2 regions of the Pseudomonas sp. FBCC-B35 genome follow, and region 2 is predicted to be linked to the other one. Evidence: predicted binding sites of a transcription regulator. Region 2 holds the regulator's gene; the other holds the start of a gene.
The links. The regulator FliA, encoded in region 2, starts transcription of late flagellar genes. The targets are predictions, from matches to a motif close to CTAAAGTTTNNNNNNNNNNNGCCGNTAA.
Positions count from the first base shown of each region.

Region 1: a site for FliA is predicted at 6,339-6,366, ahead of motA (flagellar motor stator protein MotA). Genes of this name have one in related genera too.

Region 1 covers NZ_CP101439.1:488,254-506,250, reverse strand. The annotation lists gene NMB38_RS02160 (NAD(P)H-hydrate dehydratase) at 1-665, opposite strand, end outside; gene queG (tRNA epoxyqueuosine(34) reductase QueG) at 730-1,794, shown strand; gene NMB38_RS02150 (trimeric intracellular cation channel family protein) at 1,879-2,490, opposite strand; gene orn (oligoribonuclease) at 2,602-3,144, opposite strand; gene rsgA (small ribosomal subunit biogenesis GTPase RsgA) at 3,284-4,315, shown strand; gene motB (flagellar motor protein MotB) at 4,397-5,419, opposite strand; gene motA (flagellar motor stator protein MotA) at 5,423-6,274, opposite strand; gene NMB38_RS02125 (HDOD domain-containing protein) at 6,405-7,940, shown strand; gene NMB38_RS02120 (rhodanese-like domain-containing protein) at 7,983-8,792, shown strand; gene asd (archaetidylserine decarboxylase) at 8,802-9,665, shown strand; gene serB (phosphoserine phosphatase SerB) at 9,742-10,956, opposite strand; gene NMB38_RS02105 (histidine kinase) at 11,091-12,536, shown strand; gene NMB38_RS02100 (PqiC family protein) at 12,799-13,509, opposite strand; gene parC (DNA topoisomerase IV subunit A) at 13,682-15,937, opposite strand; gene NMB38_RS02090 (retropepsin-like aspartic protease family protein) at 15,948-16,466, opposite strand; gene NMB38_RS02085 (esterase-like activity of phytase family protein) at 16,463-17,449, opposite strand; gene parE (DNA topoisomerase IV subunit B) at 17,446-17,997, opposite strand, start outside.
Region 2 covers NZ_CP101439.1:3,256,024-3,270,480, reverse strand. The annotation lists gene flhB (flagellar biosynthesis protein FlhB) at 1-996, shown strand, start outside; gene flhA (flagellar biosynthesis protein FlhA) at 1,142-3,271, shown strand; gene flhF (flagellar biosynthesis GTPase FlhF) at 3,283-4,593, shown strand; gene fleN (flagellar synthesis regulator FleN) at 4,687-5,520, shown strand; gene fliA (RNA polymerase sigma factor FliA) at 5,517-6,257, shown strand; gene NMB38_RS14720 (chemotaxis response regulator CheY) at 6,363-6,737, shown strand; gene NMB38_RS14715 (protein phosphatase CheZ) at 6,758-7,546, shown strand; gene NMB38_RS14710 (chemotaxis protein CheA) at 7,559-9,790, shown strand; gene NMB38_RS14705 (protein-glutamate methylesterase/protein-glutamine glutaminase) at 9,838-10,956, shown strand; gene NMB38_RS14700 (flagellar motor protein) at 10,956-11,696, shown strand; gene motD (flagellar motor protein MotD) at 11,700-12,557, shown strand; gene NMB38_RS14690 (ParA family protein) at 12,694-13,482, shown strand; gene NMB38_RS14685 (CheW domain-containing protein) at 13,482-14,414, shown strand; gene NMB38_RS14680 (chemotaxis protein CheW) at 14,419-14,457, shown strand, end outside.

The DNA of each region.
Region 1 (17,997 bases), 2.0 Mb from region 2:
AGGCCTGCGCCCGCCATGGCCGGATGGCCACGGTCGCAGCGCGCCAGCCGCCCTTCGGGGTCGGCGACCAGGGTACCTGCGCCCTTGAGCACACACACGCTGTTGTGGCGGCGTGCCAGCTTGCGCGCTGCACCCGGGCGATCCGCCTGCACCGCTTCGGTGGAAATACCCAGCAGCCGCGCAGCTTCGCCTGGATGCGGGGTCAGGATACTGCCACTGGGCAGCGCAAGGGGCGTGGCTGCCAGCAGGTTCAGGGCATCGGCATCCCAGACCTGCGCGCCATCGGCGTTGGCCACGGCGGACAGCAGGCTGCGACCCCATGCCGCCTGCCCCAGGCCAGGCCCCACGACCGCCACCGAAGCGCGGCCCAGCACGGTCATCAACTGGTTGGCCGACTGCACGCCCAGGCACATGGTTTCGGGCATGCGGGTCAGCCCGGCGCCCACGTGCTCCGGCCGCGTGGCCACGCTCACCAACCCAGCGCCGCAGCGCAAGGCGGCCTCGGCACTGAGCAGGACGGAGCCGCCGGTGCCAAGGTCGCCGCCGACCACCAGCACATGGCCGAAGTCACCTTTATGGGCCTGAGCAGGGCGTGGCGGCAGGTGGGCAACGGTCAGGCTGCTCAGCACTGTGGGTGTGTGTAGGGGGTTACTGGTCTGTTGCATGGGGTCAAAAGCTCCAATGTCTGGCAGAATTATACGCACCTCTGCCCGTATTGCTTGCCCATCCATGTCCGCCTCCACACCTGACCTCGACGCATTGGCCCACAACATCAAGCTGTGGGGCCAGGAACTGGGCTTTGCCCACGTCGGCATCGCCGGTATCGACCTGGGCGAACACGAGCACCACCTGCAGCGCTGGCTGGACGCCGGTTATCAGGGGGAGATGGAATACCTGGGGGCGCACGGCAGCAAGCGCGCCCACCCCGAGCAACTGATCCCAGGCACCGTGCGCGTCGTCTCGCTGCGCATGGACTATCTGCCCGGCGACACGCAGATGGCGCAGCGCCTGGCCCAGCCGGAGAAGGCCTACGTGTCCCGCTATGCCTTGGGCAGGGACTACCACAAGCTGGTGCGCAAGCGTGTGCAGTCGCTGGCCGACCGCATCCAGCAGGCCATTGGCCCCTTTGGCTACCGAGCCTTCGTCGACAGCGCGCCAGTTCTGGAAAAGGCCCTGGCCGAACAAGCCGGGCTTGGCTGGATCGGCAAGAACACTCTGTTGCTCAACCGCAAGGCCGGCAGCTATTTCTTTCTGGCCGAACTGTTCGTCGACCTGCCTCTGCCAGTGGACCAGGCCACCACCAGCGAACACTGCGGCCGCTGCACGGCTTGCCTGGACATCTGCCCCACCCAGGCCTTCGTCGGCCCGTACGTGCTGGATGCACGCCGCTGCATCTCCTACCTGACCATCGAACTCAAAGGGCCGATTCCCGTGGAGTTGCGCTCGATGATGGGCAACCGGGTATTCGGCTGCGACGACTGTCAGATCGTCTGCCCCTGGAACCGCTTCGCCAAGCCCAGCCGCGAGCAGGACTTCCAGCCCCGCCACGGCCTGGAGAACGCGGAGCTGGCGCAGATGTTTCTGTGGGATGAGCCTACTTTCCTGCGCAAGACCGAAGGCGGGCCTCTGCGACGTGCCGGTTACGAGCGCTGGCTGCGCAACCTGGCCGTCGGCCTGGGCAACGCCCCTTCCACGATCCCGGTCATCGAAGCCCTCAAGGCGAGGCGCGACGATGCCTCGCCGCTGGTGAGGGAGCACGTGGAGTGGGCGCTTGCCCGGCACGGGGTGGCATGAACCTGCTGGGAGGCTACGCCGCCTCTGCAGCCTTGCGGTGAAGCACAAAGCCTGAGCCTGCTAGCCGGGTGCGGGCGCCCACCTTCACTGTTGGTCATTGTAATGAAACTTGGGCATCTCCCAGTGAAAGCGAATAGCCAGCAACCGCACCAGAAACCCACCGAACAACGTCAGCAGCATGGCTTGCTCCGCGGGCACCTTGAAGTAGTCGCAGCCCAGGTAGAACCAGGCCGCGGCGAACGACACGCTTGCGTATAACTCCCGGCGGAACACAAGCGGAATGTCATTGCAGAAGATATCCCGCAGAATTCCGCCGAAGACCCCCGTGATCACACCGCTGATGGACGCCACCAGCATCCCCTGCCCCATCTCCAGCGCGGTCATGCAGCCAATGAGGGTAAAGGCCACCAGCCCCAAGGCGTCGAGCACCAGAAACAGGGAGCGCAGGCGGCGCATCATCGGCGCGATGAAAATGGTCAACAGCGCCGCGCAGCTGGTCAGCACCAAGTATTCCGGGTGCTTGACCCACGTCAGCGGGTAGTGCCCCAACAGCATGTCACGCACCGAACCACCGCCCAATGCGGTCACGCACGCGATCAGCACCACGCCGAACCAGTCCATGCCGCGACGGCCGGCAGACAGCGCACCGGTCATCGCTTCGGCGGTGATGGCGATCAGATAAAGCATCAGCAACATGAGCAAGACCCACACCGATCACACACGCGAGCGGCCGTCAGCGCAAAGAACCGGGCATCAGTGCCCGGCCCGTCATTGGCTGGCCGCATGCAGCGTGTGAGCTACGTTTTTTTAGAATTTGATGAAGTGTTCGCGGTAGTGGCGCAGCTCGGCGATGGATTCGCGGATATCGTCCAGCGCCAGGTGCGTGTTGCCCTTGCTGAAGCTGTCTCGCACCTCGGGGGCCCAGCGCGCTGCCAGCTCCTTGAGGGTGGAGACGTCGAGGTTGCGGTAATGGAAGTAATTTTCCAGCTGACGCATGTGCCGGTACAGGAACCGACGGTCCTGGCAGATGCTGTTCCCGCAGATCGGCGACTTGCCCTTGGGTACCCACTGCTCGAGGAAGGCGATGGTCTGGGCCTCGGCCTGGGCCATGCTCACCTGGCTCTCACGCACCCGCTGGGTCAGGCCGGAGGCGCCGTGGGTGCGGGTGTTCCAGTCGTCCATTCGCGCCAGCACTTCATCACTGTGGTGGATGGCGATGACCGGTCCCTCGGCCAGCGTATTGAGGTCGCTGTCGGTGACGATGGTGGCCATCTCGATGATGACATCGCTGTCCGGATCCAGCCCGGTCATCTCCAGGTCGATCCAGATCAGGTTCTGTGGGTTTTGCATGCAGGCACTCCTCCGATGGAGGCTTATATTAGCGCAGTGCACCCTCATGAACCAAAGTGAAGCGGACAGCGTTCAGGCCCGGCATGCTAGACTGCCAGTCGTTTTCTACGCCCCGCTCGGGGCCTTCTACGGAGCGTTCATGGCCAAACGCCAGCTCAACCGTCGCCAGAACTGGCGTATCGAAAAAATCCAGAACGAGCGCGCTGCACGTGCAGCAAAGCGCGAGCAGCATGCCTTGCAGGAACTGGAAGGCGGCGACCTTGGGCCCGAACAGCTGGGGCTGGTGATCGCACACTTCGGCGTGCAAGTCGAAGTCGAAGCCCAAGATGGCGACACCGCAGGCCAGGTATTTCGCTGCCACCTGCGCGCCAACCTCCCGGCATTGGTCACCGGCGACCGCGTGGTCTGGCGTGCCGGCAACCAGGGGATCGGCGTCATCGTTGCGCAGATGCCCCGTGCAACCGAACTGTGCCGCCCCAACAACCATGGCCAGCTCAAGCCAGTGGCCGCCAACGTCGACCTCATCGTCATCGTTTTCGCACCGGCGCCGGAACCGCACCCCAACCTCATCGACCGCTACCTGGTGGCCGCCGAACATGCCGGCCTGCGGCCCCTGTTGCTGCTGAACAAGGCCGACCTGGTCAATGACGAGAACGGGCCAGGCCTGCAGGCGCTCCTGGACGTCTACCGTGAACTGGGCTACCCGCTGCTGGAAGTGTCGGCGCACCAAGGGGATGGCATGCAGCGCCTGCAGCAGGCGCTGGATGGACACATCAGCGTCTTCGTCGGTCAGTCGGGGGTGGGCAAGTCGTCACTGGTCAACAGCCTGCTGCCACAGGCCGGCACCCGGGTCGGTGACCTGTCGGAATGGTCTGGCCAGGGCACCCATACCACCACCACCGCCCGCCTCTATCACTTCCCCAACGGGGGCGACCTGATCGACTCGCCGGGCATCCGTGAGTTCGGCCTGGGGCACGTCCGCCGCACCGATGTAGAAGAAGGCTTCATCGAGTTCCGCGACCTGTTCGGCACCTGTCGTTTCCGCGACTGCAAGCATGATCGCGAGCCCGGGTGCGCTCTGCTCAAGGCTCTGGAAGACGGGCGAATCAAGCCTCAGCGAATGAACAGCTACCGCTCGATCATCGCCAGCCTGCCGGAAGAAACCTACTGATCAACCCCTGCGAGCACGATGCAGGCATGGCGCCTCGTCCGATCCGGCAGTGACCGGCAGCCCCACGGGGCTGCCAAGCCCTCACTGCTCCTTGGTCTCATCCATCTTCAACGTGCCGTCCTCGAAGATGTTGAGCTTCTGGCGCAACTCACGTGGCTGCATGGGCGTCTGGTCATCGACCGCCGAAGGTGCCGGTGCGGATGGTGACGGTGCCTGCGCCCCGGCAGGCGCTTCAGCCGGCGGGGGCGCGGCGCCCTGCTCGCCTTCGATATCACGCTGGGCCTTCTTGGTCAGCACGATGATGTCGATCCGGCGGTTTACCGGGTTGAGCGGGTTCTTGCGATCGAACAGCGACGAAGACGCATACCCCACCACCCGTGCCACCTGACCCTCTGGATAGCCCCCTGCTACCAGTGCTCGCCGTGCAGCATTGGCGCGGTTGGCCGACAGTTCCCAGTTGCCGAACTCGCCAGCACCTGCGTACGGCTTGGCATCGGTATGGCCACTGACGCTGATCTTGTTGGGCACGGTCTTGATGGTATCGGCCATGGCCAGCAGGATGTCCTCGAAATACGGCTGCAAGCGTGCGCTGCCGATGTCGAACATGGGCCGGTTCTCGGCGTCCATGATCTGGATGCGCAGGCCGTCCTGAGTGATCTCGAACAGGATCTGGTCCTTGAACTTCTGCAGCTGCGGGTTCTCTTCCACCTTGTTCTGCAACTCCTGCAGCAGCAGCTCGAGGCGCTCGCGCTCGACCTGCTCGGCCATGGTTTCCACCTGGTCCTTGTTCAGTTCGATGCTGGTGTCGGGGGTCGGCTCCGATTTCACCTCGGGGTTGATGGTCTTTTCCGGCGCCAGCTCGGGCGAGCCGCCCAGGTCGATGACGTAAGGTGTACCGCTTTCGGAGAAGCCGATCGGGTCCTTGAAGTACCCGGCGATGGCGATCTTCTGCTCAGGTGTTGCCGTCGACAGCAACCACAGCACCAGAAAGAACGCCATCATGGCCGTGGCGAAGTCGGCAAAGGCGATCTTCCAGGCGCCACCGTGGTGGCCGCCGCCAAAGCGCTTTACGCGCTTGACGATGATGGGCTGATTGTTCTCCATGACTCAGCGACCGCGTACCGCTTGCTCGAGCTCGGAGAAGCTGGGGCGATGCTTGGGGTACAGCACCTTGCGCCCGAACTCCACGGCCAGCGACGGCGGCATGCCCGAGGCCGAAGCGACCAGCGAGGCCTTGATCGACTCGTACAGGTTGAGTTCTTCCTTGGCATCGTGCTCAAGGCACTTGGCCAGCGGGCCGAAGAAGCCATAGGCGGCGAGAATACCGAAGAAGGTACCCACCAGGGCGGCGCCCACGTGCATACCGATGGCTGCCTGGTCACCATCGCCCAGCGACGCCATGGTGACGACGATGCCCAATACGGCTGCAACGATACCAAAGCCTGGCATGCCATCTGCGACCCCAGTGACCGCGTGGGATGGATGCTCCAGCTCCTCCTTCATGCTCAGCAGCTCCATGTCGAACAGGCCTTCGAGTTCGTGGGGGGCCATGTTGCCGGTGGACATGATGCGCAGGTAGTCGCAGACGAACGCAGTCATGCGCTCATCGGCCAGTACGGTCGGGTACTTGGCAAAGATCGGGCTGGCCGAGGCGTCTTCGATGTCGGCCTCGATGGCCATCATGCCTTCGCGGCGGCTCTTGTTGAGAATCTCATAGACCAGCCCCAGCACTTCCAGGTAATAGCCATGGGTGAAGCGCGAGCCGAACATCTTCATCGACTTCTTCAGAACGTGCATCGTCATGTAGCCAGGGTTGGCTTGCAGGAACGCACCAAAGGCCGCGCCGCCGATGATCAGCACTTCGAACGGCTGGATCAGCGCCGCAATCTTGCCGTGGGAGAGGACGTAGCCGCCGAGCACGCTCGCGAATACGACGATGATGCCGATAATTTTAGCCATAGATTCAAAGCACTTGCTGTCGTGGTCAGGGAAAGAGGCGGGAGCGTCAAAACTCTTCTTCTCCTTATCGGCAGAACTGCGCCAGACTATAGCCACTAAAAGCGAAAAGCCAGTTTGGACTGATGTCAAAATGCCAATCGAAACCGAGGTATCCGGCCAGGCCCCGCGTACGCTAGAGGCTTGGGTGAAGTTGCTGGAGAGTGTGCGCATTCCTGTGCCCAAGCACAGCTACGACCGGGTCATGGCGGCCATCAACGATAACCGGCGTTCATTGCGCGACATCGCCGAGCTGATGCAGGACAGCCCGGCCCTGGTGCTTTCGGTGATGCGCGAAGCCAACCACCCGACCAACGCCAGCCAGGCCGAGCCGGCCGAAAGCCTGGAGATCGCCCTCAATCGCCTGGGGCTTGAGCGTAGCGCTCTCCTGCTCAGGCGCCTGCCAGCCCTGCCGATCGAAGACATCCCGCCGGTGCTGCGCCAGTTCCAGTTGATCAGCCAGCATGCCTCGCAGCAGGCCAGCGGCCTGTTCGCCAGCCGTCTGGCGCGGCTGTGGCAGGAAATTCACTGGGGTAGCCTGCTGTTCCTGTCCCCGTTATGGCCGCTGGCATTGGCCCACCCGAAGCTGCTCGACACCTGGGAGCTGCGGGTCATCCATAAAGGTGAAGACGCCGCCATTGTCGAGCAGGAGCTGTTCGGTGTTCGCATCATGGCGCTGTGCCAGGCCGTGGCCCAGCAGTGGCGCCTGCCGCAATGGGTGACCCAGGGCTATCGCCTGCTGCTCGAGGAGCGCGACCAGCTTGCCCAGGTGTTGAACATCGCTCGGGACGAAGACCTGCTCAATCAACAACACCGGCTCGATGCCGAGCCCGGCCTGCGGCGCTGGTTCAACCAACCGGCCAACACCGTGCTGCTGGCCAACAACCTGGCACTGGCAGCGCAGGTGGGCTGGGACAATCCCCACCTGCTGCGCTGGCAACTGCTGACCGCACTCTACCTGCAGACCTCGCTCGAAGATGTTCAACAGCAGGTTCACCAACAAGCTGCGGCCAGTGCCAGGCGTCATGCGCGCCTAGCACTGTTCCACCCTGCCGAGGCCTTGATCTGGCCCTGGCATCAACGCCGCCCCCACCCGGACATGCTGGCGCCCCCGCCCCCCACCGCCGAAGAACTGGCGCGCTGGCGGTCGCTCTGCCAGGACTTGCTGGCCCAGCCCAGTCCTTTCACCAATACCGTGCACCTGGCGGCCCAGGCCCGTGAAGCGGTACTGGCGTGCGGCATGCAACGCCTGCTGCTGCTGGGCCTGGACCGTGCCAATGACTGCCTGCGCGTGCAGCAGGCAGCCGGGCTAGCGAAAGAGGCGAGCAGCCTGATATTGCCGGTGGCGGCGAATAAGCTGCTGCAAAAGCTGATGTCCAAGGCCGGGCAACTGCGCATTACACCCGAAAACCACACCCAGTTCGCCTCGTTGTTGCCGCCGCCCTTGCGTGCCCTGTTCCGAGGCGAGCATGTGCTGCTGCGCTCGCTGGCGGTCAATGACCAGGTGCTGATGCTCTTGGTGGCCGACCAAGGGTGCCGGCCCCTGGCCGACATCAGCGTGCAGGCTTTTGGCAAAACCTCGCAATGCATCGAACGGGCGCTATCGGTGTTTGCCAACCGCAAGGGCTGAGCCTTGCGCTACAATCGCCTCTTTGCACACTGGAGACCGTGGATGACCGACTTTTCCGGCCTGCCGCTGGTGATCGAAGCCGCCGACCTGTTGCCACGCCTGGGCTCGCCCGACTTGATCCTGGTCGACCTCAGCAGCGCCAATCGTTACGTCAGCGGGCATATCCCGGGCGCGCATTTCGTCGAGGGCAAGCGGACTCAGCTCGGTCAGCCGCCTGCACCGGGGCTGCTACCGCCGTTGAGCGACCTGGAAAAGCTGTTCGGCGAACTGGGCCACCGCAGCGATGCCGTCTATGTGGTGTATGACGATGATGGCGGTGGCTGGGCTGGCCGCTTCATCTGGCTGCTCGATGTGATCGGTCACACCCGGTACCACTACCTCAACGGTGGCATCCAGACCTGGCCTGCCGACCGGCTCAGTACCGATGTGCCTGCCAAGGGTACCCAGCCGGTGAGTTTGCACCTGCATCCGGAACCCACCGCCACCCGCGAATACCTGCAAAGCCGCCTGGGCGCCGATGACCTGGCAATCTGGGATGCTCGCGCCCCACAGGAATTCACCGGCGAAAAAATGCTCGCGGCCAAAGGCGGGCACATACCCGGTGCGGTCAATTTCGAATGGACCGCCGGCATGGACCTCAACGACCATCTGCGCATCCGCCCGGACATCGCCGAAGTGCTGCAGTCCCTTGGTATCACGCCTGACAAGGAAGTGATCACCCACTGCCAGACGCATCGCCGCTCCGGCTTCACTTATCTGGTGGCAAAGGCCCTCGGCTACCCGCGAGTCAAAGCGTACGCTGGCTCCTGGAGCGAATGGGGCAACCACCCGGACACGCCTGTCGAAGTTTAAGGAACCTGAATGAAATCCCGTCTGTTCATCATCAGCCAGTACCTGCTGCCGCATCACCTGCTGTCGCGCCTGGCCGGCTGCGTTGCCGAGTGCCGCGCCCGCTGGTTCAAGAACGCCTTCACCGCCTGGTTTGCCAAGCGCTACCAGGTCGACATGCGTGAGGCGCTGGTCGAAGACTTGACCGCCTACGAGCACTTCAACGCGTTCTTCACCCGTGCCCTGAAACCCGGCGCACGCCCCCTGGACCAGACCCCCGGCGCCATCCTGTGCCCGGCCGACGGTGCAGTGAGCCAGGTGGGACCGATCGAGCACGGCCGCATCTTCCAGGCCAAGGGCCACAGCTACAGCGCACAGGAACTGCTGGGCGGCGATCCGGCCATGGCGGCCCCCTTCATGGGCGGCGAGTTTGCCACTGTCTACCTGTCACCCAAGGACTACCACCGCGTGCACATGCCGCTGGCAGGCACGTTGCGCGAGATGGTCTACGTGCCGGGGCGGCTGTTCTCGGTCAACCAGACCACCGCAGAAAACGTGCCCGAACTGTTCGCTCGCAATGAGCGGGTGGTCTGCCTGTTCGACACCGAGCGCGGCCCGATGGCGGTCGTGTTGGTCGGTGCCATGATCGTGGCTTCCATCGAGACCGTCTGGGCAGGGCTGATCACGCCGCCCAAGCGCGAGCTCAAGACCTTCCGCTACGACGACGCCAGCCGTGCGCCGATTCACCTGGAAAAAGGCGCCGAGCTGGGTCGGTTCAAGTTGGGCTCGACGGCGATCGTGCTGTTCGGCCCCGATCAGGTCAAATGGGCCGAACACGTGGGCGCCGCCTCGGCCGTGCGCATGGGCCAGCTGTTGGCCACGCCGTTACAGGCGTAATGGCCTGAGACGTGGCCCCAGGGTTCGGGCGCTAGCGCCAGAGCCCTGGGGCCGCTTTGCGCAAGCGCAGGCTATATCAGCCGCGTGTGTCGCGATCGCGCAGGCCCAGCAGGTACAGCACGCCATCAAGGCCCAGCGTGGAAATTGCCTGCTTGGCCGACTGCCGCACCAGCGGCTTGGCGCGGAAAGCTACGCCCAGCCCCGCCAACGCCAGCATCGGCAAGTCGTTCGCGCCATCGCCCACGGCGATGGTCTGTTCCAGCTGCAGGCCTTCTTCGCTGGCCAGTTGCTGAAGCAGCTCGGCCTTGCGCTGGGCATCGACGATAGGCTCCACCGCCACGCCAGTCACCTTGCCATCGACCACTTCCAGCTCATTGGCAAAAACGTAGTCGATGCCCAGGCGCGCCTGTACCTGGCGGGCGAAGTAGGTGAAGCCACCCGACAAAATGGCGGTCTTGTAACCCAGGCGCTTGAGCTCGGCAAAGAGGTTTTCCGCACCTTCGGTCAAACGCAGCGATGCGCCGATTTCATCCAGCACGCTGACATCCAGGCCCTTGAGCAGCGCCATGCGCTCCTTGAAGCTGGCCCGGAAGTCCAACTCGCCACGCATGGCCCGCTCGGTGATCGCCGCGACCTGCTCGCCCACGCCAGCGGCCTTGGCCAGCTCGTCGATTACTTCAGCCTCGATCAGGGTCGAATCCATGTCGAACACGGCCAGGCGGCGGTTGCGGCGGAACAGGTCGTCCCGCTGGAAGGCGATGTCGATGCTCAGGGCCTCGGACAAGGCAAAGAACTCGGCGCGCAACGCCTGGCCATCGTCAGGCTCGCCGCGAACCGAAATCTCCACCGCAGCCTTGCCCTTGCTGGTGTCCGCGTCCAGGGCCACCCGGGCCGACAGGCGCTCGATGCGCTCGATGGTCAGCCCGTGCTGGCTGATGATGGCGCTGACACGCTGCAACTGGTCTGGCGAGATCTTGCGGCTGAGCAGGGTGACCACGTGCCGTGCTTCACCATGGCCATCGGCCCAGTGCTGGTAGTCCGCTTCGGAAATCGGTGTGTAGCGCGCCTGCAGGTTCAGCTCGTGCGCCTTGGCCTGGACGCTCTGCAGTAGCTTGGTCGCCACTTCGTTATCCGGAATATCCACCAGGATGCCGAACGACAATGTGCCGTGCATCACCGCCAGGCCGATATCGAGAATGCTCACACCGCCCTGCAGCAGGACGCCAGTGATGGCAGCAGTAAGACCGGGGCGGTCCTCACCGGTGATGTTGATCAGGACGATTTCGCGCACAACCAGGCTCCGACTTCGATGAAAAATGCGCATTCTACCGATTTTCCGTGACCATCGGGCGCTAACGCTACTTTGCCGACAAAACCCGGGTCGCTATACTCCCCCCCACTTCATGCCATTAAGAGCCGAGCTCAGTGAACCGGCCCACCTCAGTCAAAACAGACAATTTCTTCCTGATGATCTATCGCGCCCTGAGTCAACGTCGCGTGCCATTGGCATTGCGCATCGCCTGCACCAACATCTTCCTGGTGGCCCTGGCGCTGGTGATCTATGCCTGCGTCATGGGGTTGCAGTTCAAACAGGCCATGCACGATCAGGCCGATGCCGTGGGCCAGAGCCTGACGACCCAGACGGCGACGTCGGCGACCGAGTTGCTGGTGGCCAACGATATCCTCAGCCTCAACGTGCTGCTGGGCAACCTGGTGAAGAACCCGCTGGTGGCACACGCCGCCATCTACAGCGTCGACAACCGCATCCTCGCCGAGGCAGGCCAGCGGCCGCGCAACAGCCTGCTGGGTGAGGCCGAGGGCGTCTATCAGACCAAAATCACCTTCCAGGACGTGGCTGCCGGGCAACTGCGCATGAGCCTGGACATGAGCCAGTTCCAGCAGCCCATGTTGATCAGCATGCAGAGCATGGCCATCCTGGCGGCCATTCTGCTGGTGCTTGCCCTGACCCTGAGCCTGCGCCAAGGCCGATTCATCACCTTGCCGCTGCTGCAACTGCGGGTCTGGTTGCGCGATCCGCAGTATTACACGCCCGCCACCGACCGCCAGGACGAGATCGGCGACATCGCCCGGCAACTGCATGCCCGCTTGGCCCCACCGCCTCCGCCAGAGCCGGAACCGGAGCCTGAGGACGACGAGCATTTCGATGACGCGCCCGCCCCCGTTTCCAAGCCTGCTCAGCGCACTACCGTCACGAGCGCGGACGATGACGACGAGGCGTTCGCCGGCCTGCTGGACGACGACGCACCGGCACACGCGGTCGAAGTGGAGTCCGATGAGCCTCAGTTCAGCGCGGTGCTTGCCGTGCAACTGGGTTCCCAGGAGCAGCTGCGGCGCTTGCCGCGCACCCGCCTGACCGAGCTGACCGAGCGCTATCAGGAGTGCCTGGAGCATGCGGCCTCGCTGTACGAGGGCGAAACCCACACCCTCAACGACGGCAGTACGTTGGTCCTGTTCCACAGCCGCCAGTGCGGCGAGGACTATCTCACCAATGCCATCTGTTGCGGCGAGTTGCTACGCGCCTTGGGCCATGCCTTGCAGATCGACGTCGCTGACAGCGGCATCACCTTGCAACTGCAACTGGGCCTTGCCATGAGCAATGACCTCGATGGCCTGGAACTGGTCGACCTGCTGATGGCTGAAAAGGTGCAGGACGCGCTGGCACTGTCTCAACACAGCCGCAACCTGCTGCTGGTCGAGCGTAAGGTCAACGACGACGGTTTGATCCGCCAGCGAGCTCGCATTCGCCCAATCGCAAGCCCGGAAGGGGCATGCTGCGTGGAGCGCCTGATGGAGCCGTACCCCTCGATGCTGGAACGCCAACTGGCCCGCATGCACGAACGCCGCGCCTGAGCCATTACAGGGTCGCTGCGCGGCCCTGTACAGCGCCCACGAAAAAGCCCGCCTTGATGCTAATGCTGTTCACTTAAGCGTGTTGGGGCCGTTTCACGGCCCATCGCGGCACAAAGGCCGCTCCCACGATGCCCAGTGAGCCCGCTAACTCAAGCGTCACGCAGTCACTGTGGGAGCGGCCTTGTGCCGCGATGGGTCGCGGAGCGGCCCTAAATGAACAGCATTACGCCTTGATGCGGGCTTCTTCATGCCTGGCCTTCGGTTAGAACCGATACACTTCCATGTCGGTACGAATCGGCGAGGCCATCGGGATTTTGGATTTCTCGGGCTGCTTCTTGACCTGCACAGGCGCTGCAGGCTTCTTGGGTGCGGCTTCGGCAATGGCCGGCTGGTTTGCCAACGGCTTCACCGCAGTGCTCAGTTGCTCGGCCAGCTTCTGCAGCAATTGACCTTGCGCCTGTACCTGCGAGGCCTCGCTACCTTCATGCTTCTGCTCCAAATGCACGATGCGGTTGTCGCGCACCTGGCCACGGCGGTCGAGCACACGCCATTGTGCATCCAGAACCGCGGGTTGGTTCTTGCCAGAGTCCAGCCGCGTGATCGACAGCAGCACTTGCACGTCCGGGCTGAAACCTGCCGTCGCCGGCGCCAGCACCACGCGCTGGCTATCCAGACGCCAGGCCAGCTGCCGCACCAGCAATTGGTCGATGTCCGAGGACAGGCTGCCCGCCCAGCGCCCGTCGGTGGCGGCGCTGAGGCTGCCGTCGGCCTGGCGTTGCAGGAACGTCTCACGTTGCAGGTAGTCGGCCACCGAAACCGGGCCGAGCACGACGGCCATGCCCGCGTGTTGCGACGGCTGGCCAGGATCACCGCTGTCGAGCTGGTACAAGGCAACCGGCTGGTGCATGGTGCACCCGCCAAGGCCCAATAGACCCGTCATCAACAGCGCAAAGGGAAGGCGCAGAAATTTCATCATCCCATCCAGGCGGCTGCCTTCAGGCATGCCGCAGTGATACGTATGGATTCAAACGGGCACACGGCTACGCCGGCACCGCAGGGGGCATATCATCCGCGAAATGAGTGCTCGACTCCAGCATTTCTGCCCGCAACGGCGGTGAAATCGCCATTGCGGGCCTGTCTGACGGTCAGGCGGGCAATTCGACCTGCAGCCCATCGACCCGCTGGAAGCCACGTGGCAGCTTGCTGCCGCGCCTGCCGCGTTCGCCCTTGTAGTGCTCCAGGTCATCGCCCTTGAGTGACAGGGTCCGCTTGCCGGCTTGCAGCACCAGCGTAGCCCCTTCGGCTACCACGGCCAGGTCGGTGACATACTCTTCCCGGCTGGCGACCCGGTCACCGGGCACGCCGATGATCTTGTTGCCCTTGCCCTTGCCCAACTGCGGCAAATCACTGACCTTGAACACCAACAGACGGCCTTCGGTGGTCACGGCTGCCAGCCAGTCCTGCTCCCGGTTGAGCACCGGTCGCGGCGTCATCACCTTGGCGCCGTTGGGCAAGCTGAGCAGCCCTTTGCCAGCCTTGTTCTTGGCCTGCAGGTCTTCACCTTTGACCACGAACCCGTAGCCGGCGTCGGAGGCCACCACGTACAGCGCATCGTCTTCGGGCAGCAGCACGCACTCGAAGGTGGCGCCCGGTGGTGGCGTCAGGCGCCCGGTCAGGGGCTCGCCCTGGCCACGGGCTGACGGCAGGCTGTGGGCAGCCACCGAGTAGCTTCGGCCGGTGGAATCGATGAGCACGGCAAATTGGTTCGAGCGCCCCGCGGCTGCGGCCTTGAACCCATCCCCGGCCTTGTACGACAGGCCCGTGGCATCGATGTCATGGCCCTTGGCACACCGCACCCAGCCTTTTTCCGACAGCACCACCGTGACGGGCTCGGTCGGCATCAGCTCGTTTTCGGAGAGCGCCTTGGCTTCTGCCCGCGCGACGATCGGCGAGCGTCGGTCGTCGCCATAGGTTTGAGCATCCTTGAGCAATTCGCTGCGCACCAACTTGCGCAGCTTCGCCTCGCTGCCCAGCAGCGCCTGCAGCTTGGCCTGCTCTTTGAGCAGCTCGTCCTGCTCGCCACGGATCTTCATTTCTTCCAGCCGGGCGAGCTGGCGCAGGCGGGTTTCCAGGATGTAATCGGCCTGGATCTCGGTGAGGTCGAAGCGGGCGATCAGCGCCTGCTTAGGGTGTTCCTCGGTGCGGATGATATGAATCACTTCGTCCAGATTGAGGAAGGCAGTGAGCAAACCATCCAGCAAGTGCAGGCGTTTTTCCACCTTGTCCAGACGATGCTGCAAGCGGCGCCGGACGGTGCCGGTACGGAACTCCAGCCATTCCAGCAGCAGCGCCCGCAGGTTCTTCAGCTGCGGACGACCGTCCAGGCCGATGATGTTGACGTTGACCCGGTAGCTGCTTTCAAGGTCGGTGGTGGCGAACAGGTGCTGCATCAGCTCGTCGGCATCCACGCGATTGGAGCGCGGGATGATGACGATACGGCACGGGTTTTCGTGATCGGACTCATCGCGCAGGTCAGCGACCATCGGCAGCTTCTTGGCCTGCATCTGTGCGGCAATCTGCTCCAGTACCTTGGCGCCGGACACCTGGTGCGGCAACGCCGTGACGACGATATCGCCATCCTCGACCCGGTACACTGCACGCATGCGAATCGAACCGCGCCCGCTTTCATACATCTTGAGGATGTCGGCCCGAGGCGTGACGATCTCTGCCTCGGTCGGGTAATCGGGCCCTTGAATGTGCTCGCACAACTGCTCGATGGTGGCCTTTGGCTCGTCGAGCAAACGCACGCAGGCACTGGCCACCTCACGCAGGTTGTGCGGTGGCACATCGGTGGCCATGCCCACGGCGATACCGGTGGTGCCGTTGAGCAGAATGTTGGGCAGGCGCGCAGGCAACACCGCCGGTTCCTGCAAGGTGCCGTCGAAGTTGGGCACCCAATCCACGGTACCTTGGCCGACTTCGTCAAGCAGCACCTCGGCATAACGCGACAGCCGTGCTTCGGTATAGCGCATGGCGGCAAACGACTTGGGATCGTCCGGCGCGCCCCAGTTGCCCTGGCCGTCCACCAATGTGTAGCGGTAGCTGAAGGGCTGCGCCATCAGCACCATGGCTTCGTAGCAGGCCGAGTCCCCGTGAGGGTGGAACTTGCCGAGCACATCGCCCACGGTACGCGCCGACTTCTTGTGCTTGGCATCGGCGTCCAGGCCCAACTCGCTCATGGCGTAGACAATGCGCCGCTGCACTGGCTTGAGGCCATCGCCGATATGCGGCAGGGCCCGGTCCATGATCACGTACATGGAGTAGTTGAGGTAGGCGTGTTCGGTGAAGTCAGCCAACGAGCGGCGTTCGACGCCGTCCAGACTGTCTTGTAGTTCGCTCATGCGAGCCTCGTCATTTCAGGTTCTGGCGCAGCAGCATGGTGCCGCCGCGCTGGGTAAATTCAAGTTGTTTCAAGGCGCTCATGCCCAACAGCACGGTGGTGCCATCCAGGCCCGGCACCACGATCGCGCGGATGTCGCGCAGGTGGATATCGCCCAATTGCAGGCTGTCCAGCTGGGTGCGATAGCCTTGCGTGCGACCGTTGGCCGTGCTGACGGTTACCGGGCTGCCACGTCTGAGCGCAAGGCCGTCGGCCAGGGATTCGGGTATGGCGACATCGGTGGCACCGGTGTCGAGCATGAAATGCACCACCTGGCCATTGATGGCGCCATCGGCCACGAAGTGGCCCTGGCCATTGCCCAGCAGGCGCACCTCGACGAACCCTTGCCCGTGGGAGGACTGGACCTGCGCATTGGGATTGCGCTGGCGGTCTTCCCACTGCCCGAAGAAGCGCGTAGCCAGAAACAGCGCCGCCGCCCAGGCCAGGATCATCAGCACCCTGCCCGCCCGTCTGCCCGGTGCCTGACTCACGGCTTGGCGCTCCAGCCGCCGGCAGGGGCCGCAAAGCGCCAGACGATCGGTCGGCGCTCGCCATCGGCACGCGCGCCTTCATTGTTGTCCAGGCCGATCCACGCCCCCTCGGCGTCGACCACCAGCGCCTCGGCCACACCGAACAGCTGGTCATAGCGGCGCGGCTCGGTCAACGCGTCGGCCGCAAATGACCAGCAGCGCTCGACCTGGCCGCTGTCGGCATCGCGGCGACAGATGCGATAGGCATTGCGCTCGAGCGTGAACAGTTTGCCGTCGAACCAGGCCAGGTCGGCGAAGTCCCGTGAAACCGGCCGCGCATCGGGTATCTGCGGCGGTTGCATCTCTACACCGGCTTCGCTGAACAGGACGCAGCGGGGCCCGCAGGCCCACACCGACTGTTGGCGCTCGATGGCCACCAGCCCGCGGCGCTCACGCTCGCCGGCCAGCCACAGGCGATCGCCAGCAGGGTTGACGGCCACACCCTCGAACAGCGCATTGAAGTTCAGCAGCATGCCGCTGGCGCGCGCCTGGCGCACCATGGCCGAATCGATCTTCAGCCAGTCTGGCGTGCCCGAAACAGGCAGTTGCAGCACGGCGGCATGCGCCTCGCTGACCAGGTACAGGTTGCCGGCCTGGTCACAGGTGATGCCCTCGAAGTCAAGGTCGCCACCGCGCAGCCACGACGCCAGCCAGGTCCGCATCTTCAGCCCCCATGGCAAGCCGCTTTCCGGCACCGGTGGGGGGTCAAAGGCCACTGCCTGCGCCTGCCATGCACCGTCCTTGAGCTCGAAACGGTAAATACGGTCGTCGTCGCGGTCCGAGACACCCCACAAGCTGCCGCGGCATTGCGCAAGGCCCGACAGGTTACCGGCACGCATGCCATCGACGGGGTGCTCGCCCATCAGTTCGAGTTCAGGCCAGGTGTCTGCCAAGGTCGGCAAGGCCACCAGCGGCAGGCAAGCCGCCAGGAGCCAACGAATCAAACCATGACCTCGGCCAGGTTGCCCTTGGTTTCCAGCCAGGCCTTGCGATCACCTGCACGCTTCTTGGCCAGCAGCTTGTCCATCAGCTCGCACGTGGTCTGCACGTCGTCCAGGGTGAGCTGGACCAGGCGCCGGGTGTTGGGGTCCATGGTGGTTTCGCGCAACTGGGGCGGGTTCATCTCGCCCAGGCCCTTGAAGCGGGTGACCTGCGGCTTGCCGCGTTTTTTCTCTGCCACCAGGCGGTCGAGAATGCCGTCTCGTTCGGCTTCATCCAGGGCATAGTAGATTTCCTTGCCCAGGTCGATGCGGTACAGCGGCGGCATGGCCACATACACGTGACCGGCTTCGACCAGTGCCCGGAAATGCTGCACGAACAGCGCGCACAGCAAGGTGGCGATGTGCAGGCCGTCGGAGTCGGCGTCGGCCAGGATGCACACCTTGCCATAGCGAAGCTGGGCCAGGTCGGTGGCACCTGGGTCTACGCCGATGGCGACGGCGATGTTGTGCACTTCCTGGCTGGCGAGTACTTCACCGCCGTCCACTTCCCA
Region 2 (14,457 bases):
TTTGGCGGGTATCTGGCCGAGACTCTGCTGGAAATGATGCGCATGAACTTCAGCCTGACCCGAGAGATCATCGTCGATGAGCGATCCATGGGGGCGTTCTTGCTCACGTCCGGCAAAATGGCCATCTGGGCCGTGCAGCCGATTCTGATCCTGCTATTCGTGATTTCCTTCGTTGCGCCGATCGTACTGGGTGGGTTCGTATTCTCCGGCAGCTTGCTGCAACCCAAATTCAGCCGCATGAACCCACTTTCGGGCATCAAGCGCATGTTCTCCATGAATGCCTTGACCGAATTGCTCAAGGCGCTGGCCAAGTTCTTCGTGATCCTGGTAGTGGCGGTGGCGGTGCTGGCCAGCGACCGTCAAGCTCTGCTGTCGATCGCCAACGAGCCGCTGGAGCAGGCAATCATTCACAGCTTGCAGGTGGTGGGGTGGAGTGCACTGTGGATGTCGGCCGGGCTATTGCTGATCGCGGCCGCCGACGCCCCGTTCCAGCTGTGGCAGACGCACAAGAAAATGAAGATGACCAAGCAGGAAGTGCGCGACGAGTACAAGGACAGCGAGGGCAAGCCGGAGGTCAAGCAGCGTATCCGCCAGTTGCAACGCGAGGTGTCGCAACGGCGAATGATGGCGGCGGTGCCCCAGGCCGATGTGATCATCACCAACCCGACCCATTACGCCGTCGCGCTGCAGTACGATCCGGAAAACGGGAATTCGGCCCCCTTGCTGCTGGCCAAGGGCAGCGACTTCATGGCCTTGAAGATTCGCGAGATCGGCGCTGAGCACAAGATCCAGATTCTCGAATCCGCCGCCTTGGCTCGGGCGATCTACTACTCCACCGAGGTGGAGCATGAAATTCCTGCCGGCCTGTACTTGGCGGTGGCTCAGGTGTTGGCGTATGTCTTCCAGATCCGTCAGTACCACGCAGGCAAGGGTAAGCGGCCAGATCCGCTGAAGACCGACTTGCCCATTCCGCCCGATCTGCGACGCGACAGTTGACCTTGCGCCGGGGATGGCTGAAATGGCCGCCATAGGGCCAGCACAGGCAATATAAATTCTCCACCCGACAAAGTTGGAAAGCTTCTTGCAATGGCAGCGCCAGTCGCCTGACAGGCGTCAAAGTTTTGCAAGAAGAGGACTCGCGGTGGATCGCACTCAGTTAATCAGCAACGCTCGCCATAACCTGGCCGGTCTCGGGCGGGGCAACCTCGGCGTGCCGCTGTTGCTGTTGGTGATGCTGGCAATGATGATGTTGCCAATACCACCGTTTTTGCTCGACGTGTTCTTCACCTTCAACATCGCCTTGTCCATCGTGGTGCTGCTGGTCAGCGTGTACGCGCTGCGCCCGCTGGACTTCGCCGCTTTCCCCACCATCCTGCTGGTGGCGACCCTGCTGCGACTGGCCCTGAACGTGGCTTCCACCCGCGTGGTCATGCTGCACGGCCAGGAAGGGCACGGCGCCGCGGGCATGGTGATCCAGGCCTTCGGCGATGTGGTCATCGGCGGCAACTACGTGGTCGGTGCGGTGGTCTTCGCCATCCTCATGATCATCAACTTCGTGGTAGTGACCAAGGGTGCGGGGCGTATCTCGGAGGTCAGCGCACGCTTCACCCTCGATGCGATGCCGGGCAAGCAGATGGCCATCGACGCCGACCTGAACGCCGGCCTGATCGACCAGGCGCAGGCCAAGGCGCGCCGCAGCGAAGTCGCCCAGGAGGCTGAGTTCTACGGTTCGATGGACGGTGCCAGCAAGTTCGTGCGCGGTGACGCCATCGCTGGCCTGCTGATCCTGTTCATCAACCTGATCGGTGGCATGCTGATCGGCATGTTGCAGCATGGCATGAGCTTCGGTGATGCCGGCAAGGTGTATGCCCTGCTGACCATCGGTGACGGCCTGGTGGCGCAGCTGCCTTCGCTGCTGCTCTCCACCGCCGCAGCCATCATGGTCACCCGTGCCTCGGGCTCGGAGGACATGGGCAAGCTGATCAACCGCCAGATGTTCGACTCGCCCCGGGCCCTGGCTGTGTCCGGCGCCATCATGATCGTCATGGGCCTTGTGCCGGGCATGCCGCACCTGGCGTTCCTGAGCCTGGGCCTGATGGCGGGCGGCGGTGCCTACCTGGTGTGGAAAAAACAGCATAAGACCAAGGTGCTGGCCCAGCAGGAAGCGCAGCGCCAGCAAGAGCTGCTGCCGTCCCCGCAGAGGGCGGCCGAAACCAAGGAGCTGGGCTGGGACGACGTCACCCCGATCGACATGATCGGCCTCGAGGTGGGTTATCGCTTGATTCCGTTGGTCGACCGCAACCAGGGCGGGCAGCTGCTGGCGCGGATCAAGGGGGTGCGCAAGAAGCTGTCTCAGGACTTGGGCTTTCTCATGCCTACCGTGCACATCCGCGACAACCTGGACCTGCAACCCAGTGCCTATCGCCTGACGTTGATGGGGGTAATCCTGGCCGAAGCAGAGATCTACCCGGACCGCGAGCTTGCCATCAACCCAGGGCAGGTGTTCGGCAGCCTCAACGGCATTGCGGCTCGCGATCCTGCTTTTGGCCTGGAGGCGGTGTGGATCGACGTCGGTCAGCGCTCCCAGGCTCAGTCGCTTGGCTACACCGTCGTAGACGCCAGCACGGTGGTGGCCACTCACCTCAACCAGATATTGCAGAAGCATTGCCACGAGCTGATCGGTCACGAAGAAGTGCAGCAACTGTTGCAAGTCTTGTCCAAGGCGTCGCCCAAGCTGGCGGAAGAGTTGGTGCCGGGTGTCATTTCGCTGTCTGGTCTTCTCAAAGTCCTACAGGCTTTGTTGTCAGAACAGGTGCCAGTGCGCGATATTCGTAGCATTGCCGAATCCATCGCCAACAACGCGGCAAAGAGTCAAGATACCGCCGCTTTGGTCGCGGCCGTGCGCGTCGGATTGTGTCGCGCCATCGTGCAAAGCATTGTTGGCGTTGAGTCCGAGCTGCCTGTGATCACTTTGGAGCCCAGGTTGGAACAGATCTTGCTCAATAGTCTGCAGAGGGCCGGGCAAGGTCAGGAAGACGGAGTGCTTCTTGAGCCGAGCATGGCCGAAAAGCTGCAGCGTTCGCTGATCGAAGCCGCACAGCGTCAGGAGATGCAAGGCCAGCCGGCCATCCTCCTGGTTGCTGGCCCGATCCGCGCCATGCTGTCGCGTTTCGGTCGGCTGGCCGTACCGAATTTGCATGTGCTGGCGTATCAGGAAATACCGGACAACAAGCAAGTCACCATCGTTGCCACCGTGGGCCCTAATGGCTGAGGTAGTGGATAATGCAAGTTAAGCGATTCTTCGCCGCTGATATGCGTCAGGCCATGAAGCTGGTGCGCGATGAGCTGGGCGCTGATGCGGCCATCATCGGCAATCGCCGTATCGCAGGCGGGGTCGAACTGACCGCCGCGCTGGACTACAAGCTGTCCGCCCTGGCACCTCGGGTACCGAACGTCGAACTCGAAGAAGAGCTTCGCAAGACGCACACGCGCATCGCCACGGCCAAGGCCGAGCTCGATCAGCGCCCGGACAGCAGCGACAGCAATCGCCAACTGTTCGCCGGTCAATCGCTCACGGCGGCCGAGCCCTTGGTCGAGCCGCATGTCGATACCCCGCAGCCGGCCGCCACCGCAAGCAGCCAGGCCTCGGTGGACCCGCGCCTGTTCGATGCCATGCGCTCGGAGCTGTCCGGCTTGCGCGAACTGCTGGAAGTGCAGCTGGGGTCGCTGGCCTGGACCCAGCTGCAAGGTAGCAAGCCGCAGCAGGCCACGTTGTGGCGCCGGCTGCAGCGCATCGGCCTGTCTGGCCCCATTGCCCGCGAATTGCTCGAGCTGACCAAGGACATCGAGGAGCCTCGCCACGCCTGGCGTATGCTGCTGGCGCACCTGGCGCGCATGATCCGTACGCCTGACGTCGAACCGATCGAGGACGGCGGCGTGATTGCCGTCGTCGGCCCAGCCGGCATGGGCAAGACCACCACCCTGGCCAAGCTCGCGGCGCGTTATGTGCTCAAGTACGGCGCCCACAACCTGGCGCTGGTGAGCATGGACAGTTTTCGCATCGGCGCCCAGGAACAGCTCAAGACCCTGGGCCGGATCCTGAATGTGCCGGTCACCTATGTCGACCCCGGTCAGTCGTTGGCGGCGGCGCTCGAGCCGCTGCTGCGCAAACGCGTGGTGCTGATCGATACGGCCGGCCTGCAAGCCAGCGACCCGGCCTTGCGCATGCAGCTCGATACCCTGGCCGGTCGCGGTATCGCTGCGAAGAATTACCTGGTCCTGGCCACCACCAGCCAGAAGCAGGTGCTGACCGCGGCCTACCACAGCTACAAGCGCTGCGGGCTGGCCGGCTGCATCCTGACCAAACTCGACGAGTCGGCAAGCCTGGGCGATGTCCTGAGCCTTGCCATCAGTTTCCGACTGCCCGTGGCCTACCTTACCGATGGGCCGCGTATCCCGGACGATCTGCACTTGCCCCGTGGGCACCAGCTGGTCACCCGCGCGGTCAATGTGCAGCAGCAGGACGAGCCCAGCGAGGAGGCCATGGCCGACATGTTCGCTGATCTCTACCACAACCCACGGCGAGCGGGTTGAAAATGAAATGTGTGCAAGGTAGCTATGCCAAGGGGTACGCAGCATTGCCCTTCGTGTGGCATGAGTCCCAGCGAGACAAGGTAAAGAACAGACATGGGTAGCATGCATCCCGTACAGGTGATCGCCGTGACCGGTGGCAAAGGTGGCGTCGGCAAGACAAATGTTTCAGTGAATCTGTCTCTGGCGTTGGCCGAGCTGGGCCGCAGGGTCATGCTGCTCGACGCCGACCTGGGCCTGGCCAATGTCGATGTGTTGCTGGGCCTTGCGCCCAAGCGCACGCTGGCCGATGTCATCGAGGGGCGTTGCGAACTGCGCGATGTGATGCTGCAGGGCCCGGGCGGTGTGCGCATCGTCCCGGCCGCTTCGGGCACCCAGAGCATGGTGCACCTTGCGCCTGCCCAGCATGCGGGTCTGATCCAGGCGTTCAGCGAAGTCGGCGACAACCTCGATGTGCTGGTGATTGATACTGCGGCCGGCATCGGCGATTCGGTGGTCAGCTTCGTGCGCGCGGCTCAGGAAGTGCTGCTGGTGGTGTGCGATGAGCCGACCTCGATCACCGATGCCTACGCGCTGATCAAGCTGCTCAACCGCGATTACGGCATGAATCGCTTCCGGGTGCTGGCCAATATGGCCCAGAGCCCCCAGGAAGGGCGCAACCTGTTTGCCAAGCTGACCAAGGTCACCGACCGCTTCCTGGATGTGGCGCTTCAGTACGTGGGCGCCGTGCCTTACGACGAATGCGTGCGCAAGGCGGTGCAGAAACAGCGTGCCGTGTACGAGGCGTTCCCGCGCTCCAAATGCGCCTTGGCCTTCAAGGCCATTGCGCAGAAGGTCGACAGCTGGCCGCTGCCTGCCAACCCCCGTGGCCACCTGGAGTTCTTCGTCGAACGCCTGGTGCAGCCGACCAGTGCAGGTTCGATGTCATGAGCGCCAGCGGCTTCAAGATGTACAGCCGCGCCTCGAAGGACGCGCAATATGAGCTGATCGAGCGCTATGCCCCGCTGGTCAAGCGCATCGCCTATCACCTGCTTGCGCGACTGCCTGCCAACGTGCAGGTCGAGGACCTGATCCAGGCGGGCATGATCGGTCTGCTCGAGGTCGCCAACAAGTATGACGCCAGCAAGGGCGCCAGCTTCGAGACCTATGCCGGCATCCGCATTCGCGGCGCCATGCTCGACGAGGTGCGCAAAGGCGACTGGGCGCCGCGTTCGGTGCACCGCAACACCCGCATGGTCAGCGACGCCATGCGCGCGGTAGAAGCCAAAACCGGCCGCGACGCTAAAGATCATGAAGTTGCTGCCGAACTCAAGTTGAGCCTCGATGATTATTACGGGATTCTCAACGACACACTGGGCAGCCGCCTGTTCAGCTTCGACGACCTGTTGCAGGACGGCGAGCACGAAGGCTTGCATGAGGACGGCGTTAGCGGCCAGGCCGAGCCTGCCCGTGGGTTGGAGGAAGAGCGGTTCCAGGTCGCGTTGACCGAGGCCATCGCCAACCTGCCGGAGCGTGAGCGCCTGGTGCTGGCGCTGTACTACGACGAGGAACTGAACCTGAAGGAGATCGGTGAGGTCTTGGGGGTCAGCGAGTCGCGGGTCAGCCAGTTGCACAGCCAATGCGCCGCGCGCCTGCGCAGCCGCCTGGGGGAATGGCGGGCCCGTTGAGCCCGCCGCCGTCGTTGCCGTTTTCCACGTTGTACCGAATCGATTGAGTGCGCGCTCGGGGCCGAGCGCGTTTGAGACTGCTTGGAGGTCTAATTGGACAAAAACATGAAAATCCTCATCGTCGACGACTTTTCGACGATGCGGCGCATCATCAAGAACCTGCTGCGTGACCTGGGCTTCACCAACACCAGCGAAGCCGATGACGGCATGACGGCGCTGCCCATGCTCGAAAATGGCCATTACGATTTTCTGGTAACTGACTGGAACATGCCGGGCATGTCCGGTATCGACCTGCTGCGCAAAGTGCGCGCCAGCGACAAGCTCAAGAGCTTGCCGGTGTTGATGGTGACCGCGGAAGCCAAGCGCGACCAGATCATCGAGGCCGCCCAGGCAGGCGTGAATGGCTATGTGGTCAAGCCGTTCACCGCCCAGGTGCTCAAAGAAAAGATCGAGAAGATCTTCGAACGCGTCAACGGCTGAGTCACGTCAGGGGGCGCGCCATGAGTTCATCACACACGTCATTGGGCGAGTTCGAATCGACCCTCAAAAAGCATGCCCAGGAGTTGGTCGAAAGCCTGGAGCGCGGACGGTTCGGCGAGGCGGTGCAACTCATTCACGAGTTGAACCAGACCCGCGATCGGGGGCTGTACCAGGAAGTGGGCAAGCTGACCCGCGAACTGCACAGCGCCATCGTCAGTTTCCAGATCGACCCGACCATACCCCAGGCCGAAGAGGTGTCGCAGATTACCGACGCCACCGAACGCCTGTCCTATGTGGTCAAGCTCACCGAAGGGGCGGCAAACCGCACCATGGACCTGGTCGAGGAAAGCACGCCTGTGCTCAACGACCTGGCCAGCGAAGCCAAAGCGCTGAGTGCCGATTGGCAGCGCTTCATGCGCCGGGAAGTGAACGCCACGGAGTTTCGCGACCTGGCCAAGCGCGTCGACGGTTTCTTGGCGCACAGCGCCGAAGGTAACCGCAAGGTGGCTGGCCATCTCAACGACATCCTGCTGGCCCAGGATTACCAGGACCTGACCGGGCAGGTGATCAAGCGCGTCACGGCGTTGGTGACCGAAGTGGAAAGCAACCTGCTGAAACTGGTGATGATGGCCAGCCAGGTCGACCGCTTTGCAGGCATCCAGCATGACCAGGATCAGTTGCGCGCAGAAAAAGATCGAGAAAAACATCCGACTCGGGGTGAAGGTCCGCAGATTCATGCCGATAAGCGTGAAGACGTCGTGTCCGGTCAGGACGATGTCGATGATCTGCTATCCAGCCTGGGTTTTTAAGGAGCACCTTTGATGAGCTTCGGCGCCGATGAAGAAATCCTTCAGGATTTCCTGGTAGAAGCCGGTGAAATACTTGAGCAATTGTCCGAGCAGCTGGTCGAGCTTGAAAGCCGCCCTGACGATGCCGACTTGCTCAATGCAATTTTTCGCGGTTTCCACACTGTAAAAGGGGGCGCCGGCTTCCTCCAGCTCAATGAGCTGGTGGAGTGCTGCCATATCGCCGAGAACGTGTTCGACGTGCTGCGCAAAGGTGAGCGCCGGGTCGATGCAGAACTGATGGATGTGGTGCTCGAAGCACTGGATGCCGTCAACGGCATGTTCGCCCAGGTGCGTGAGCGCAGCGAGGTCACACCGGCCACGCCCGAACTGCTGGCAGCCCTGGCGCGTCTGGCAGAGCCCGGCAGCGCCGAAGCGGCCCCGGCACCGGCTGTGCCCGTGCCGGTTGAACCTGCGCCCGTGCAGCAGGCTGCGCAAGCTACCGAAGCTGACATCACCGACAGCGAGTTCGAGCAACTGCTCGATTCGCTCGACGCAGTCAAAGCCCAGGCGGCGGCCGAGCAGATGCCTGCCGAGCCGGTCAGCGGCCAGGGTGACGACATCACCGATGCCGAATTCGAGTCGCTGCTCGACCAGTTGCATGGCAAGGGCCAGTTCAGTGCCGAAGTGACGGCCCAGCCGGTGGCTGCCGCTGCCGAGCCGGCCAGCGATGAAATTACCGACGCCGAGTTCGAGTCGCTGCTGGATCAGTTGCATGGTAAAGGCACGTTCCAGGCCGATGCCTTGCCCGCAGCCAAGGCGGCGGCGCCTGTCGAGCAAACATCTGCCATCCCTGGCGACGACATCAGTGAGCACGAGTTCGAGGCGTTGCTGGACCAGCTGCATGGCAAGGGCAAGTTCAATGGCGACGTGGCTGCCGTCGATGCACCTGCCAGTGTTCAGGCCGCAGCCCCAGCCAGGGCCGAGGCGCCGGCGATCGCCCGTCCTGCTGGCGCGGCGGCACCGGTTGCAGCGCCCAAGCCTGCCGCAGCCCCGCGGGCGCCAGCGGCGAGTGCCGACAAGCACGCGGTCAGCGAAGCGGAAACGACCGTCAGGGTCGATACCGCGCGCCTGGACGAGATCATGAACATGGTCGGCGAACTGGTGCTGGTGCGTAACCGTCTGGTACGCCTGGGCCTGAACAGCGGCGATGAAGCCATGTCCAAGGCCGTGTCGAACCTCGACGTGGTCACCGCCGACTTGCAGACGGCGGTGATGAAGACGCGCATGCAGCCGATCAAGAAAGTGTTCGGCCGCTTCCCGCGCCTGGTGCGTGACCTGGCGCGGCAGTTGAAGAAAGAGATCAACCTTGAACTGGTGGGCGAAGAAACCGACCTGGACAAGAACTTGGTCGAGGCGCTGGCCGACCCGCTGGTGCACTTGGTGCGCAACGCCGTGGACCATGGGGTGGAAATGCCCGATGAGCGCGAGGCCGCGGGCAAGGCGCGCACGGGGCGCGTCGTATTGTCTGCCGAGCAGGAAGGCGACCATATCCTGCTGTCGATTTCCGACGACGGCAAAGGCATGGACCCGAACGTACTGCGTGCCAAGGCCGTGGAAAAGGGCCTGATGGACAAGGACGCCGCCGACCGCCTGAGTGAGTCGGACTGCTACAACCTGATCTTCGCCCCGGGCTTTTCCACCAAGACCGAGATTTCCGACGTCTCCGGGCGGGGCGTGGGCATGGACGTGGTCAAGACCAAGATCTCCCAGCTCAACGGCTCGATCAACATCTACTCGGCCAAGGGGCAGGGCTCGAAGATCGTCATCAAGGTCCCGTTGACCCTGGCGATCATGCCCACCCTGATGGTGATGCTGGGCAACCAGGCGTTCGCCTTCCCGCTGGTCAACGTCAACGAGATCTTCCACCTGGACCTGTCGCGCACCAACGTGGTCGATGGCCAGGAAGTGGTGATCGTGCGGGACAAGGCGTTACCGCTGTTCTACCTCAAGCGCTGGCTGGTCCAGGGCCAGGTGCATGAAGAACAACACGAAGGTCACGTGGTGATCCTGTCGGTCGGCACCCAGCGCATCGGCTTTGTCGTCGATCAACTGGTGGGCCAGGAAGAAGTGGTAATCAAGCCTCTGGGCAAGATGTTGCAAGGCACTCCGGGGATGTCCGGGGCCACCATCACCGGCGACGGTCGCATTGCGCTGATTCTCGACGTCCCGAGCATGCTCAAGCGTTACGCCGCGCGGCGTATTTGATCTCGGTGGCGCCCCCTTGGCCGGGGGCGCCGCCTAACGGAGTGTTTATGGCAGTCAAGGTCCTGGTGGTGGATGATTCCGGTTTCTTCCGCCGCCGTGTCTCGGAAATCCTCTCGGGGGACTCGACGATCCAGGTAGTGGGCACTGCAACCAACGGCAAGGAAGCGATCGACCAGGCGCTTGCGCTCAAGCCCGATGTGATCACCATGGACTACGAGATGCCCATGATGGATGGCATCACGGCGGTGCGGCACATCATGCAAAGGTGCCCGACACCTGTGCTGATGTTCTCATCGCTCACTCATGAAGGCGCTCGGGTCACGCTCGATGCGCTCGATGCCGGGGCGGTGGACTACCTGCCGAAGAATTTCGAAGACATCTCGCGCAACCCCGAGAAGGTCAAGCAGATGCTGTGCGAGAAGGTGCATACCCTGTCGCGAAGCAATCGCCGCATGGCCAGTTACGTCCGCCCGGCGGTCGCGCCCGCTGCCGCCCCCGCGCCGACGCCCACAACAGCAACCAGCGCTGCAGCGCCGGCACCGGTGCGCAGCACCGCTGCCCCCGTCAGGCCGGCGGCTGCCCATTCGCCTGCGCCCAAGCGCAAGCCTTACAAGCTCGTTGCTATCGGCACCTCGACCGGGGGACCGGTGGCCTTGCAGCGCGTGCTCACGCAATTGCCAGGCAATTTCCCGGCGCCGATCGTGCTCATCCAGCACATGCCGGCAGCCTTCACCAAGGCCTTTGCAGAGCGCCTGGACAAGCTGTGCCGGATCAGCGTCAAGGAAGCCGAAGATGGCGACATCCTGCGCCCCGGGCTGGCGCTGTTGGCCCCCGGTGGCAAACAGATGATGATCGATGGCCGTGGAACCGTGAAGATTCTGCCCGGTGACGAGCGGCTCAACTACAAGCCCTGCGTGGACATTACCTTTGGCTCGGCAGCCAAGTCCTATGGCGACAAGGTGTTGTCCGTGGTACTGACGGGCATGGGCGCGGACGGCCGGGAAGGGGCGCGCCTGCTCAAGCAGGGTGGCAGCACGGTGTGGGCACAGGATGAAGCCAGCTGCGTGATTTATGGCATGCCCATGGCGATCGTCAAGGCCAACCTGGCCGATGCGGTGTACAGCCTCGACGATATTGGCCGGCACCTGGTGGAGGCGTGCGTCTGATGGACGTGCTCAGCCTGATTGGCCTGATCCTGGCTTTTGTCGCCATCGTGGGCGGTAACTTCCTCGAAGGCGGCCATGTGGGCGCCCTGATCAATGGGCCGGCAGCGCTGATCGTATTGGGCGGTACCCTGGCGGCAGCCTTGCTGCAATCGCCGCTCTCCTCGTTCAAGCGGGCCTTGCAGATCCTGCGCTGGATCCTGTTTCCACCGCGCGTCGATCTGCCGGGTGGGGTCGATCGCGTGGTGAACTGGAGCCTCACGGCGCGCAAGGAAGGCCTGCTCGGGCTGGAAGGGGTAGCCGATGGCGAGCCTGACCCTTACGCGCGCAAGGGCTTGCAGTTGCTGGTCGACGGCGCCGAGCCCGAAGCCATTCGCAGTATCCTCGAAGTGGATTTCCTGACCCAGGAGGGCCGTGACCTGCAGGCTGCCAAAGTCTTCGAGAGCATGGGCGGGTACGCTCCGACCATCGGAATCATCGGCGCGGTGATGGGGCTGATTCACGTCATGGGCAACCTGGCCGACCCGGCGCAACTGGGCAACGGCATCGCCGTTGCCTTCGTGGCGACCATCTACGGGGTCGCCAGCGCCAACCTGATCCTGTTACCCATCGCCAACAAGCTCAAGGCGCTGGTGCTGCGCCAGTCGCGTTACCGGGAAATGCTCCTCGAAGGCCTGCTGTCCATTGCCGAAGGCGAGAACCCGCGCTCGATCGAGCTGAAGCTGCAAGGCTTCATGGAGTAGCCCATGCGTCGTCGCCGTCATGCCGAGGAGCCGGAAAACCACGAACGCTGGCTGGTATCCTACGCCGACTTCATCACCTTGCTGTTCGCCTTTTTCGTGGTGATGTATTCGATTTCCTCGGTCAACGAGGGCAAGTACAAGGTGGTGTCCCAAGCCTTGTTGGGCGTGTTCAACGACCCTGAGCGCAGCATGAGGCCCATTCCCATCGGGGATGAGCGCCCGCTGACCGTGCGACCTGCCCAGCCCTTGGTCAAGGACAGCGAGCAGTCTGACGCTGGCCTGACGGCCGCCAGCAACGACCCGCTCAAGACCATCGCCGATGAAGTGCGCGACGCCTTTGGTGACCTCATCAAGGGTGATCAGATGACGATCCGGGGTAACGAGCTGTGGATCGAGATCGAGCTCAATTCCTCGTTGCTGTTCGGCAGTGGCGATGCCATGCCCAGTGACAATGCATTCGCCATCATCGACAAGGTGGCGGCCATTCTCAAGCCTTTCGCCAACCCGGTTCACGTCGAAGGCTTCACCGATAACCAGCCTATCCGTACGGCGCAATACCCGACCAATTGGGAGCTTTCCTCGGCCCGTGCCGCCAGTATCGTCAGGCTGTTGGCCATGGGCGGCGTGAACCCTGGGCGTATGGCCTCGGTGGGCTACGGCGAGTATCAGCCCGTGACGGGCAATGATACCCCCGAGGGCCGGGCCCGTAACCGGCGCGTGGTACTGGTGATATCCCGCAACCTTGAGGTGCGCCGCAGCCTGACCAGTACCGGTGCTGCCAATGCCACGCCTGATGCTGCACTGCGCCGGGCTGGCACACAAAGTGCACCGGCAAGCTCAGCAGCGGTGGCAGGCCAGTGACTCGTCAATTCTCTGTCGCCCCATTGGCGGATGTCCATGCACGGCGCCTGACCGACAGCCATCCACGCCTTTCATTTTCCAGCAAGGCAGCGGGCACACCACGCGCCCTGCCTCACCCACGGACAGAGTTTGCCTGATGAGAGTCTGGGCAGTAGCCAATCAAAAAGGTGGCGTCGGCAAGACCACCACCACCATCGCCCTGGCTGGCCTTCTGGCCGACGCCGGCAAGCGTGTAATCGTCGTCGATCTTGATCCGCATGGGTCGATGACCAGCTATTTCGGGCATAATCCCGATGCGCTGGAGCACAGCAGCTACGACCTGTTCCTGCACAAGGGCAGCGTTCCGGACGGGCTGCCGGGGCAGTTGCTGTTGCCAACCAGTGACGAGCGCATTTCATTGCTTCCCTCTAGCACTGCCCTTGCTGTGCTGGAGCGTCAATCGCCCGGTCAGAACGGTTTGGGGCTGGTCATCGCCAAGAGTCTGGCGCAGTTGTGGCAAGACTTCGACTTCGCATTGATCGACAGCCCCCCTTTGCTAGGGGTGTTGATGGTCAATGCGCTGGCGGCCAGCCAGCAACTGGTCATCCCGGTGCAGACCGAGTTCCTGGCCGTCAAGGGACTTGAGCGCATGGTTGGCACCCTTGCCATGATCAACCGCTCCCGGCGCCAGGCGCTGCCTTACCAGATCGTGCCGACGTTGTTCGACCGACGTACCCAGGCGTCCCTGGGAACGCTCAAGTTGCTGCGCGATGCCTACGGCGAACAGGTATGGCAGGGCTACATTCCCGTGGACACGCGGCTGCGCGATGCTAGCCGCAAGGGCGTCACGCCGTCGCAATTCGACAACAAGAGCCGAGGGCTGGTGGCCTATCGGGCGCTGCTCAAGCACTTGTTGACCTACAAGCCCGCGGCGCAGGTGGCCTGATGACACAAACACGGCAAGTGAGCAGCAAGCCCCAGTTGGCCCTGCAGTCCTATCTTGACGGTCTGCTCCAGGAAGCCACCGAGCCCTTGGAGACGCCGCCACCGCCAGGCGCGGCAGATGACTTCGCCCTGGCGGTGCGCCAGGAGCAGGCCCGCGATGCGCGTCAGCCTGGCCAGGCCACGCAGGCACAACCGGCGCCGCCCGCACCTGAGCGGCCGTTCGCCGAGCCCAGGCTTGCGGTGTTGCCTAGCGTCATACCTGTGCAGCCGCCCGTGGTGGCGGTGGTGGAACAGGCAGTGGTGGCCGAGGCCAGCATCCCGGTCTTGACTGATACCCCGGCTGTGGAGCCGGCAATGCCCCTGGTGGACGTCCACCTGCCTGCACCGGACGTGCCCGTACCGCCGGCCACCGTCGATGGGCGCCCGGCCTGGGCTGCCGAGCCGTTCGAGTGCCTGCTGTTCGATGTGGCCGGCCTGACCCTGGCCGTGCCGCTGGTGTGCCTGGGTTCGATCTACACCTTGGCCGACCGCGAGCTGACGCCGCTGTTCGGGCAGCCCGAGTGGTTCCTGGGCATCCTCACCTGCCAGGCTGGCAACCTCAAGGTGCTCGACACCGCGCGCTGGGTCATGCCTGACCGCTACCGCGATGATTTCCGCCAAGGCCTGCAATACGTCATTTCTGTCCAGGGCTACGAGTGGGGGCTGGCTGTGCATCAGGTCAGCCGCTCGCTGCGCCTGGACCCGTCCGAGATCAAGTGGCGTAGCCAGCGGGGCCAGCGGCCGTGGCTGGCCGGCACGGTCATTGAACACATGTGTGCACTGCTGGACGTGGCGGAGCTGGCCGAGTTGATCGCCAGCGGCGCCGTCAAGCAGTTGCACGCCAAACAGCACATCACACCGAACACACCGCCAAAGGCGGATTTCAAGGGGTAGGGGAATGAAAAAGTCGTCCGCACAAGGTTCTGAAGATCCGATC